Regions from separate parts of the Microbispora sp. NPDC088329 genome, predicted to be linked through region 1. Evidence: riboswitches for the same ligand, from Rfam matches in the RefSeq annotation. Region 1 holds a riboswitch; the other holds the start of a gene.
The links. Region 1 has a riboswitch for cobalamin ahead of AB0O28_RS09780 (cobyric acid synthase). Riboswitches for the same ligand answer to the same signal wherever they lie in the genome.
Positions count from the first base shown of each region.

Region 2: linked by a shared signal. The riboswitch ahead of AB0O28_RS14390 (ribonucleoside-diphosphate reductase subunit alpha) and the one ahead of AB0O28_RS09780 (cobyric acid synthase) in region 1 are both predicted to bind cobalamin.

Region 1 covers NZ_JBFBIP010000003.1:509,239-515,114, forward strand. Annotated here, with positions in the region: gene AB0O28_RS09770 (FtsX-like permease family protein) at 1-1,103, opposite strand, end outside; gene AB0O28_RS09775 (serine/threonine-protein kinase) at 1,187-2,725, shown strand; cobalamin riboswitch at 2,788-2,912, shown strand; gene AB0O28_RS09780 (cobyric acid synthase) at 2,965-4,488, shown strand; gene AB0O28_RS09785 (histidine phosphatase family protein) at 4,482-5,069, shown strand; gene AB0O28_RS09790 (VWA domain-containing protein) at 5,066-5,876, shown strand, end outside.
Region 2 covers NZ_JBFBIP010000006.1:101,145-107,020, forward strand. Annotated here, with positions in the region: gene glmS (glutamine--fructose-6-phosphate transaminase (isomerizing)) at 1-1,054, shown strand, start outside; gene AB0O28_RS14375 (hypothetical protein) at 1,153-1,278, shown strand; gene AB0O28_RS14380 (hypothetical protein) at 1,655-2,278, opposite strand; gene AB0O28_RS14385 (tripartite tricarboxylate transporter substrate-binding protein) at 2,598-3,536, shown strand; cobalamin riboswitch at 3,582-3,811, shown strand; gene AB0O28_RS14390 (ribonucleoside-diphosphate reductase subunit alpha) at 3,945-5,876, shown strand, end outside.

The sequences.
Region 1 (5,876 bases):
GCCGGCACGCAGGGCAGCGCGATCAGCAGCGCCTCCCCCGCGGCCAGGGCGGCCAGCCGCGGCGACCCGCCGCCCCTCGACCGCAGCAGGGCCGTCTCCATCCGGCGGTGCTCGGCGAGCAGCCGCGCGGTCAGCGCCAGCGCGTACGCGCCCAGCACCAGCAACTGGAACACCGGGACCAGCATGGTCGAGCGGGCGGTCAGGGCGCCACGGTCGAGCCGCAGCAGCGTCGCGGACAGCGTCTCGGTGACCGCGCACCGGGGGCAGCCGGCCCGCACGTCGGCGGAGACCCCGGCGACCGACGTGGACAACGCCCGCACCCGGTCGGGCGGAAGCCGGCGCAGGTCGGGTTCGGCCAGCCAGCGGGCCGAGTCGCCGGTCGTGAACCGGCCGAGGAAGGCGCCGGCCGGCACGACCAGGGGCCCCTGGGAGGTGAAGTCGCCCGTCCGCGTGCCGTAGCGCAGCAGGTCCTCCCCCGCCCAGCGCGAGTCGCCGGAGTCGCGCAACCGGAAAAGGCCGGTGACCCGTACGCGGACCGGCGCGCCGTCCAGGCGTCCCACGACGGTGAACTCGTCGCCTGCGGACACCCCCATGGCCCGCGATGCCGGCTCGGACAGCGCCGCTTCCACCGTTGCCGCCGCCCCCGCCGCGGGGCCGCCCTCGGCCGGCCAGCGCCCGCTCACCAGGTCCGTCCGGCCGTCCAGTCCCTCGTACGTGGCGAACCGGGTCAGCACGGGCTGGTCATCATCGCCGCGCTCCCGTCCCCGCAGCGCGTAGGAGCCGGACTCGACGCGCACCGTGACCCGTACGGGCACTTCCGGGTGGGCGTGGGCGATCCCCGCGCGCACGGCCCGGTCGACGGCGGTGAAGTCCCTCGCCGTGACCGAGGAGGTGACGACGGTGGCGGTGGCGCCGAGCGGCGCCGTCTCCAGGGCCCGGCGCACGCCCGTCTGGGTCGCCGACCCCGCGTGCAGCAGGAGCGCCGAGATCGCCGTGGTCGCGAGCAGGATGGAGCCGAAAGCGGCGGTCAGCAGCAGGGGCTCGGCCAGGGCGCGCCGGACCACCAGCGGCAGCCGCGCCCGGACCGTCCCCACCACGTCCATCCCGGCATGATGGCAAGCATGATCGGGAAGTGCCAGCGTTCCGTTCATTTAGGGTGAGGGGAAAACGGGCCGAGGAGGGCTGCATGCCTGCGGTGGAGCCGTTGCTGCCCGGAGATCCGGCCGAGATCGGCGGCTGCCGGCTGGAGGGCCGCCTCGGTGCGGGCGGCCAGGGGGTGGTCTACCTCGGCCGTACGGCCGAGGGCGCGCCGGTGGCGGTCAAGCTGCTGCACGAGCCGGCGCACGGGGGCCGGCCGGGTGACGAGGACGCCCGCCGCCGCTTCGCGCGGGAGATCGCCGCCGCGCGGCGGGTCGCGCCGTTCTGCGTGGCCCGGGTGCTCGGCTTCGACCTGGACGGCCCGCGGCCCTACGTCGTGAGCGAGTACGTGGAGGGCCCCACGCTGCAGCGGGCGGGACGGCGGTCCGGGCCCGCCCTGCACCGGCTGGCCGTCGCGACCGCGACCGCACTCGCCGCCGTGCACCAGGCCGGGATCGTCCACCGCGACTTCAAGCCCGCCAACGTGCTGCTGGGGCCCGACGGTCCGAGGGTCGTCGACTTCGGGGTCGCACGCCGTCTCGACGCGACCACGACGACCGGTGGCGCCCTCGGCACGCCCGCCTACATGGCGCCCGAGCAGATCGCCGGCGAGCCGCCCGCGCCCGCCTGGGACGTGTTCGCGTGGGGCGGCGTGATGGTGTTCGCCGCCACCGGCAGGCCGCCGTTCGGCGGCGACGCGCTGCCCGCCGTGCTGAACCGCGTGCTCACCCAGGAGCCCGACCTCGGCGACCTGGAGGAGCCGTTGCGCTCCATCGTCGCGCTGGCCCTGCGCAAGGACCCCGCACAGCGCCCGGGCATCCTCGACATCACGATGCGGCTGCTCGCCGCGGCGCCGGAGGGGACCGCCGGGGACGTTCCGGGCCTGCTCGCCGCCGCGGGGCGTCCCGTTTCTCCGGAACAGGACACCGTGCCCTCACGGCGGGGCTCCGGCCGCCGCCGTGGGCTGCTCGCGGGGGCGGCGGTCACGCTCGCGGCCGCGACGACGGGGGCCGTGCTGCTGTCCGTGCTCCCGTCCGGAGGCGTCGCCGGCGGTGACGGCGACCGTGACGGCGGCCGTGACGGCGACGGTGTCGCGCGGCACATTGCGGCCGCCGTCACTCCGGCCCCCTCGCCCGCCACCTCACTCACGGGGACACTCGCGGGGACACCCACGCGGACGCCGGCTCCGGCGCCGAGTCCGACGTTCGGTTCGGGGCCCGGTCCGGCGCCCACCGCGCGCGTGCCCCTGCGCTTCACGGCACGCTTCGCGGGCGTGTGGCGCGGCAGGGTGGACTACGAGCCCGGCGCGTACGACACGCTCGTGCTGACCGTGCCGAAGGGCGGCGACACCGTCACCGAGCAGTTCGTCGACTACCGGTGCGTAGGCAGGTCCAGACTCCAGGTGGTCAGCGGGACCACTGTGCGCCTGAAGCGGGTGTCGATGCGGGGCAACTGCGTGCGCAACGGCACGATCTACCTCACCGTCCACGACAACGGGACGATGACCTTCGACTACAACGGGCACGGCGAGAACGAGGTCACGAAGAACGAGCCGTTCTACATGATCGCCACGTTGAAACGCACATAGCGGCACACTTGCGGAACGTCCGGCATGAAGGTGTATGTTGACCACCGCAAGCGACGGACGCGGAGGAAGCCGGTGTGAATCCGGCGCGGTCCCGCCACTGTCACCGGGGAGCGACCCTCACCCACGCCACTGCCCCGCACGGGCGGGAAGGCTGAGGGAAAGCGCGGATCCGGGAGCCAGGATACTCCGGCCGTCGGACCTTCTACCGGGGGCGCGGACACCCCCAGGGGGGACATCCCATGGCCGGGGCGCCCGGCGGCGGCCTGCTGGTCGCGGGCACCACCTCCGATGCCGGGAAGAGCGTGCTGGTGGCCGGTCTGTGCCGGTGGCTGGCCCGCCGCGGCGTACGGGTCGCGCCGTTCAAGGCGCAGAACATGTCGCTGAACTCCTACGTCACGGCTGACGGCGCGGAGATCGGGCGGGCCCAGGCCGTGCAGGCGGCCGCCTGCGGGCTGGAGCCGACGGCCGACATGAACCCGATCCTGCTCAAGCCGGGCAGCGACCGCCGTAGCCAGGTCGTCGTGCGCGGACGGCCGGTCGCGGACGTGGACGCGCTGGAATACCGCGCGCATCGCGACGAACTGCGCGCGATCGCCGTGGAGTCGTACCGGCGGCTGGCCGACGAGTTCGACGTGGTGATCTGCGAGGGGGCGGGCTCCCCGGCGGAGATCAACCTCCGGGCGGGGGACATCGCGAACATGGGGCTGGCCAGGGCCGTCGGGCTGCCCGTGATCATCGTGGGCGACATCGACCGCGGCGGCGTCTTCGCGCACCTGTACGGCACGGTCGCCCTGCTCGACGCCGCCGATCAGGCGCATATTTCCGGATTTATCGTGAACAAGTTCCGGGGCGCGCGGGAGCTGCTCGCGCCGGGGCTGGACATGATCGAAGGGCTGACCGGGCGCCGGGTCTACGGGGTCGTGCCGTGGCTCGACGGGCTGTGGATGGACGTCGAGGACTCGCTGTCGCTCGACAACCGGCCGGGAGGAAACACGGGGAACACGGGGAGCGCCGCGGCTGACGGCGCGTTGCGGGTGGCCGTCGTGCGGTATCCACGCATCTCCAACTTCACCGATGTGGACGCGCTGGCCGCCGAGCCGGGGGTCACGGTCGGCTTCGTCACCTCACCCGCCGCCTGCGCCGACGCCGACCTGCTGATCCTGCCGGGTTCGCGGGCCACGGTGGACGATCTGGCCTGGCTGCGCGCGACCGGCATCGCCGACCTCGTCGTCCGCAGGACGGGTCCGGTGCTCGGGATCTGCGGCGGTTACCAGATGCTCGCCCGCACCATCACCGACCACGTGGAGTCCGGCGCCGGCACGGTGCCCGGCCTGGGGCTGCTCCCCGCCGACGTCGCGTTCGCGAGGGAGAAGACCCTCGGGCGGCCGGTCGGCGAGGGCTACGGGCATCCGGTACGCGCGTACGAGATCCATCACGGGGTCGTCACCCACGACGGGGGTGAGCCGTTCCTCGACGGGTGCCGCGCCGGAAACGTGTGGGGCACGACCTGGCACGGCGCGCTGGAGAACGACGGGTTCCGGCGAGCCTTCCTCGGGGAGGTGGCGAGGGCGGCCGGGCGGGAGTTCCGGGGCGATCCGTCGCTGTCGTTCGCGGGGCTGCGGGAGGCGCGGCTGGACGCGCTCGGGGACCTGGTCGAGCGGAACGTCGACACCGGCGGGCTGCTCTCGCTCATCGGAAGCGGACCCACGCCGGGCCTGCGGGCCCTGCCGCCCGGCGCGAACGGCGCGAACGGCCCATGTTGATCATTCGCCAGGCGGGAACGCCCGGCACACGCCGCGCCTGTTTCCCCGCCCCCGAGGACGCCGATCCGTCGGGGCTGGCGCAGGCCGCCGCCCTGCGCCGCACCGATCTGGCCCGCACCGACCCGGCCCTCCCCGATGACGCGGTGGTCTTCGCCGCGCCCTGGCCCGCGGCCGTGGCGACCGCGCGGGCCGCGTCCGGGCGCGAGCCGGTCGTGGCCGGGGCGCTCGCCGAGGCCGATTACGGCACCTGGGCGGGACGGCCGTTCGCGGAGATCGCCGAGACCGAGCCCGAGGGTCTCGGCGCCTGGCTGACCGACCCGGACGCCGCCCCGCACGGCGGGGAGAGCCTTTCCGAGCTGGGCGCGCGGGTGGCCGCGTGGCTGGAGTCGGTGCACGCGGACGCCGCCCGCGTGGTCGCCGTCTGCGACGCCGGGCCCGTCCGGGCCGCGCTCGCGCACGCGCTCGGCCTGCCCGCGACGCGGGCCGCCTTGTTCGACATCGCCCCGCTGTCCCGCACCGAGCTGGCCGCACGGCACGGCGGCTGGCGGATCGCCTACGTCAACAGGAAGGCCGCCCTGTGAACTCCGCCTATCCGTTCAGCGCCGTCGTCGGGCTCGCCGATCTGAAGCTGGCCCTGGTGCTCAACGCGGTCTCGTCCCGGGTCGGCGGCGTTCTCGTCCGCGGCGAGAAGGGAACCGCGAAGTCCACGATCGTACGCGCGCTGGCGGCGCAGTTGCCGCAGGTCGCGGTGGTGGCGGGGTGCCGGTTCCACTGCGACCCCGGGGCGCCGGACCCCGGCTGCCCCGACGGGCCGCACGAGCCGGACGCGGCAGGGGCGCTGCGGGCGGCGTCCCTCGTCGAGCTTCCTGTGGGGGCCTCCGAGGACCGGCTGGTCGGTTCGCTCGATCTGGAACGGGCGCTGACCGAGGGCGTCAAGGCGTTCGAGCCGGGGCTGCTCGCGGCGGCCCATCGCGGCGTGCTCTACGTGGACGAGGTCAACCTCCTGCACGACCACCTCGTGGACCTGCTGCTCGACGCGGCCGCGCTCGGGGTCTGCTACGTCGAGCGGGAGACCGTTTCGATCCGGCATGCCGCGCGGTTCCTGCTCGTGGGGACCATGAACCCGGAGGAGGGCGAACTGCGCCCGCAGTTGCTCGACCGGTTCGGGCTGACCGTGGAGGTGCGCGCGACGCGGGAGCCGGACGAGCGGGCCGAGGTCGTACGGCGGCGCTTCGCGTTCGACGCCGATCCGGAGGGGTTCGCCGCGCGCTGGGCCGCGGAGGAGGCCGCCCTGGCCGCACGGATCGCGCGTGCCCGTGCCGTCCTCGGGTCGGTGCGGCTGCCCGACTCGCGGCTGCGGCAGATCACGGCCGTCTGCGCGGGGTTCG
Region 2 (5,876 bases), on a different contig from region 1:
GGAGATCTCCGAACAGCCCGAAACGGTCGCCCGCACGTTGCGCGGCCGGATGGACGACCGGTTCCACATCGCCCACCTCGGCGGCCTCAACATGGACGCCCGCGAGACCCGCTCGTTCCGTCGCGTGAAGATCATCGGCTGCGGGTCCGCGTACTACTCCGGCCAGATGGGCGCGCAGCTCATCGAGGAGCTGGCCCGCATCCCCGCCGACGCCGAGCCGGCGTCGGAGTTCCGCTACCGCAGCCCCGTCGTCGAGCCCGACACCCTGTACGTCGCGATCAGCCAGTCGGGCGAGACGTACGACACCCTCGCCGCCGTGCAGGAGCTCAAGCGCAAGGGCGGCCGGGTGCTCGGCATCGTCAACACCGTCGGCAGCGCCATCGCCAGGGAGACCGACGGCGGCATCTACCTGCACGCCGGTCCCGAGGTCTCGGTGGCCTCCACCAAGGCGTTCACCTCGACGGCCGTGGCGTTCGCGCTGCTCGCCCTGCATCTCGGCCGCGTACGCGACCTGTCGCCGGCCGACGGCCGCAGGATCTGCGAGGGCCTGCGCCGGCTGCCCGAGCAGATCGAGGAGATCCTCACGCTGGAGGATCGGATCAAGGAGCTGGCCAAGAAGTACGCCGACGCGCCCGGCATGATGTTCGTCGGCCGGGTGCGCGGCTACCCGGTGGCCCGCGAGGGCGCCCAGAAGCTCAAGGAGATCTCCTACGTCCACGCCGAGGCGTATCCGGCGAGCGAGCTCAAGCACGGCCCGCTCGCGCTGATCAGCCCCGAGCTGCCGACCGTCGCGATCGTCCCCGACGACGAGCTGCTGGACAAGAACCTCACCACGCTGGGCGAGATCCGGGCCCGGCACGGGCGCATCCTCATGGTCGGCCACCGCACCTCCGAGGCGGCCGACGACTGCATCGTGGTGCCCAAGAACGAGGTCGAGCTCGACCCCATCCTGCTGACGATCCCGCTGCAGCTGTTCGCCTACCACGCCGCCGTCGCTTTGGACCGCGACGTCGACCGCCCGCGCAACCTCGCCAAGAGCGTGACGGTCGAGTAGAACCCCTTCCTCCCGTACTGCTCGCGCCGCGCGTCGGCGCGAGCAGTACGGTCCGGGGTTCGGCGCAATGCCGGGCGGCCCGGCGCCGATGTACGGGTATGCATGTGACCTACTTCGTGATGGCGCTGCCCGTCGTCGCCGTACTCGTGTTCACCCTGGTGCGGGCCGCACGCCGGAGCCGTGAGCAGTTCGGGCGCGTACGGCAGATCGCCCGGCAGCAGTAGCCCGAGTCGGCGCCGCAGCGGACCGAGCTGGAGGAGCTGGTGAACCTTCTCCAGGCGCGTCTCAACCGGACGCAGTGGGCCCAGTTGCTCCTTGGCGCGGTGATCGGATACGCCGTCCAACTCATAGGCGACGCCCTGCTCGGCAAGTGAGGGGAAGGGGAGGGCCGGCGGAGTCCGGCGCGGCGTGACGAGCCGGTGAAGGGGCGCCGCGGTCTTGTACGGGTGCCGGGTTGACGAACTCTTGGGGCCTCCCAAGTGGTGCCGCCCGCCGCGGCCTGCATCCCGCCGATTCCAATAGTGGCGGCGAGACGATCGCGTCCTGCGTGCCCGCGCCCCTGACAGCAAGCGGAACCCGCCCGAAAGCGGGACGACGCCCTCAGTCGAACCAGACGACCAGACGCACGCCTTCGGGCCCGAACCGCTGCGCCAGCGCCCGCATCACCGCGAAGACGTGCTCCCACCCGGTGCCCGGTCCCAGCACGTCCAGTCGCGTCACCGGGCCGTACTCGAGGGTCTGTCCCGAGATCTCCCAGCGGCCCGCGGGGGCCCCAACGGGCGAGATGCCCAAGGGCGGCATGCCGTACCGCTCGACGACCTCATCGGGCCACCGGTCGTCGATCCGATACCGCGTGATCGAGTAGCCGCCTTCCGAGTGCACATCGAGCACTCCTCGGGCGGCAGGGCGGACGGTCATGTCCAGATCACGAAGCTCCGCCCATGAGACCCACGTGCTGCCATGAATGGCGGCATCCAACCGCGCGCAGTTCTCATAGTGGGTACGGACGGGTCCCGAAACGTCCGTCGGCAGGCCACGGCCGGCAGCGACAGGGGCCCAGTCAAGCCGGTTGCGAATGCCGAAGAGGCAACCGAGCGACGCGTAGTCATTGACGCCATAGAGCGGGTAAAGAGGCAGGGAAACGCTCCACGCGTCTCCCTCGTACCAGTCCTCGTCGGCGTGCGGGTGACGCATCTCTATGAATCCGTAGATGTCGGTGCCCATCCGGACAGGGTAGGGGTGTGAGCGCGAGGCGCGGGCTTCTCCGTGGGCTGTTTCGTCCTCGCACAATCAACTGTGCCTTCAGCCCCGGAACCAGGCAATTCGGCGGCAGCATGTTGCCCGGTGATTGCAGCTTCCTGCTACCGCCCTCCCGCATGTCCACGTCCTCTGGCAGCAAGCGGCAGGGCCCTTGTGCTCCCGCAGGCCACCGCCGCGGCTCGCCTACCGATCGCCGCAGCCGTAACGTCCGTTATGTGGTGACATGGTGTAGTTACTCATAGTCTGTGCGTGTAAGGGGCTCTTCGAGTAGGAGGGTGCCGACATGCGACGCCGTACGGTCCTCGCGCTGGGAGCCCTGGCCCTCGCGGGCGCGTGCGGCGTCCAGGCGCCGCCGTACCGGAGGGAGCTCTCTCTCGCGGTCCCCGGGCCGCCCGGAGGATGCGGAGACGGCGTCGCCGCCGGGTTCAAGGCGCTCATCGAGGGGCGCCGCTGGGCCCGGGCCGTACGGATCAGGCGGGAGACCGGTGACGGCGGGCAGTTGCTCGCCCGGCCGGGCGGGCCGCGGACCGATCTGGTGATCGCCGACCCGGCGCTGCTCGCCGCCTGCGCGCTGACCCGTGACCCGCTCCTGGTCACGAGGGCCGTCCCGCTCGCTCGGCTGGCGGGGGAGTGGGAGGTGCTGGTCGCCTCTCCCGACTCGGGCTACCGCACCTTCGAGCATTTCGCCGCCGCTCTGCTGCGCGACCCCGGCGGGCCCGCAGTGGGCGGCGGCGCCGACCGAGGTCCGGAGCACCTGCTGCTCGGCCTGACCGCGCGGGGCCTGGGAGCCGACCCGCGCCTGCTCCACTACGTCGCGTTCGACACCAGGGCGCAGGCCGTCGCCGCGGTCCTCGACGGGCGGATCGCTCTCGGGTTCGGCGGCAGGCGCGAGGTCGCCCCCCACGTGCGCGCCGGACGGCTGCGGCCCCTCGCCGTCTCCTCCGCCGAGCGGCTGCCCGGAGTGGACGCGCCGACGCTGTCGGAGTCGGGCGTACGGATCGTGTACGCCGACTGGACCGGGCTGATCGCTCCGCCTGGCACGCCCGGGCGGGACGCCCTGCTCGATCTGTGCCGGGCCGTCGCCGGCACTCCGGGATGGCGGAGCCTGTGCGAGCGTAACGACTGGACGCCGATGTGGCTCGAGGGCGACGACTTCCGGCAATGGCTGACCGTCGAGGCGCGCCGTACGGCTCTGCTGCTCAATGATCTCGGATTGCACTGAAAAACACAACTTGTAGGGCCGGTTGCGAGCAGGGCCACAAGATGTAGGATCCATCGCGTTGCTGGTTCACCTAGGTGAGGCAAGAGGGAACCCGGTGCGAATCCGGGACTGCCCCGCAGCGGTGAGCGGGAACGACCGCCGTCACATGGCACTGTGCTGTGTATGAGCACTGGGCGTGGGTGCGCCCGGGAAGCGACGGCCAGTAGGACCGGTGGGGCGTGAGCCCGGCCGGACGCCCGCGAGTCCGAAGACCTGCCAGTGACGGCGCGCGCATGGGCGCGCGCCCCGCGCCGGGCCTCGCGGGAGGGTTCGCCGCACCGTCACGGCACGTCTGTTCCGTGCGCGTGCGCCGCGGCATGCCCCTTCTCCGATCCGGCCGGACACGGAACGACGAGGAGGGGGCATCTGATGACGATCACCGACCCGGCGCCCGGCCTGGCGCGGGCGGACGGCGCGCGCGACGTGGCGGCCGTGTGGCAGGCCATCGAGGAGGCGGCGGCCGGGGTCATCGCCGACCCGGAGAACTCCCGCCGGGCGGCCCGGCTGCTGAACGGGCTGATCGCGGAGGAGGCGGCGGCCGAGGGGGTGCGCACGTTCTCCGAGTCGGTCGCGGCCGCCCACGCCGCCGGGCTGCTGGGCGACGTCGTCGCCGCGTTCGTGGCCGACGAGGCCGAGTCGCTCGACGCGCTGATCGACCCGGCGGCCGACGACCGCTTCGAATACTTCGGGCTGCGCACGGTCTACGACCGCTACCTGCTGCGTCACCCGGTCACCCGGCGGGTGCTGGAACGCCCGCAGCACTTCCTGCTGCGGGTCGCCTGCGGCCTGTCGGCCTCGGTGGCGGAGGCGGCCGAGCTGTACGGCCTGATGTCCGCCCTGGCCTACCTGCCCAGTTCGCCGACGCTGTTCAATTCGGGCGCCCGCCGGCCGCAGCTGTCGTCGTGCTTCCTGCTCGACTCGCCGCGCGACGAGCTGGAGAGCATCTACGAGCGGTACGGCCAGGTGGCGCGGCTGTCGAAGTACTCCGGCGGCATCGGCGTCGCCTGGACGCGGGTGCGCTCGCGCGGCTCGCTCATCCGGGGCACCAACGGCCTGTCCAACGGCATCGTGCCGTGGCTGCGCACGCTCGACGCGTCGGTGGCGGCGGTCAACCAGGGCGGCAGGCGCAAGGGCGCGGCCTGCGTCTACCTGGAGACCTGGCACGCCGACATCGAGGAGTTCCTGGAGCTTCGCGACAACACGGGCGAGGAGTCGCGCCGCGCCCACAACCTCAACCTGGCCAACTGGGTGCCCGACGAGTTCATGCGCCGGGTCGAGGCGGATGGCACGTGGTCGCTGTTCGACCCCAAGGAGGTCCCCGAGCTGACCGACCTGTGGGGCGAGGCGTTCGACGCCCGCTACCGCGAACTGGAGTCCGCCGGGCGATATGTCCGGCAGGTGCCCGCCCGGGCCCTGTACGCCCGGATGATGCGCACCCTCGCCCAGACCGGCAACGGCTGGATGACGTTCAAGGACGCCGCCAACCGCGCCTCCAACCAGACCGCGCTGCCCGGCAACGTCATCCACCTGTCCAACCTGTGCACCGAGATCCTGGAGGTCACCAGCGACGGCGAGACCGCCGTGTGCAACCTCGGCTCGGTCAACCTGGCCGCCCACCTGACCCCCGAGGGTGACGCCGTCGACTTCGGCAGGCTGCGCGCCACCGTCCGCACCGCCGTGCGGTTCCTGGACCGGACGATCGACCTCGGCTTCTACCCGACGCCGGAGGCGGAGGCGGCCAACCGGAGGTGGCGGCCCGTGGGGCTCGGCGTCATGGGCCTCGCCGACGTGTTCTTCGCGCTGCGCCTGCCGTTCGACTCGCCCGAGGCGCTCACGCTGTCGACCCGCATCGCCGAGGAGATCGCGCTCGCGGCGTACGGCACCTCGGCCGACCTGGCCGTCGAACGCGGGCGCCACCCCGCCTACGAGGAGACCCGGGCGGCGGGCGGCGTGCTGCACCCCGACCACTTCCCGTGCGCCCCTGCGCATCCCGAGGAGTGGGCCGCGCTGCGGGCCAGGATCGCGGAGACCGGGCTGCGCAACTCCCTGCTGGTCGCGATCGCGCCGACGGCCACGATCGCCTCGATCGCCGGCTGCTACGAGTGCGTCGAGCCGCAGGTGTCCAACGTCTTCAAGCGCGAGACGCTGTCGGGAGAGTTCCTCCAGGTCAACCGGTATCTCGTGCGCGATCTCCAGGCCCTCGGCCTGTGGACCAGGCCGATGCGCGACGCGATCAAGCTCAACGACGGCTCGATCCAGGACATCACGACCATCCCCGACGAGATCAGGGCGCTCTACCGC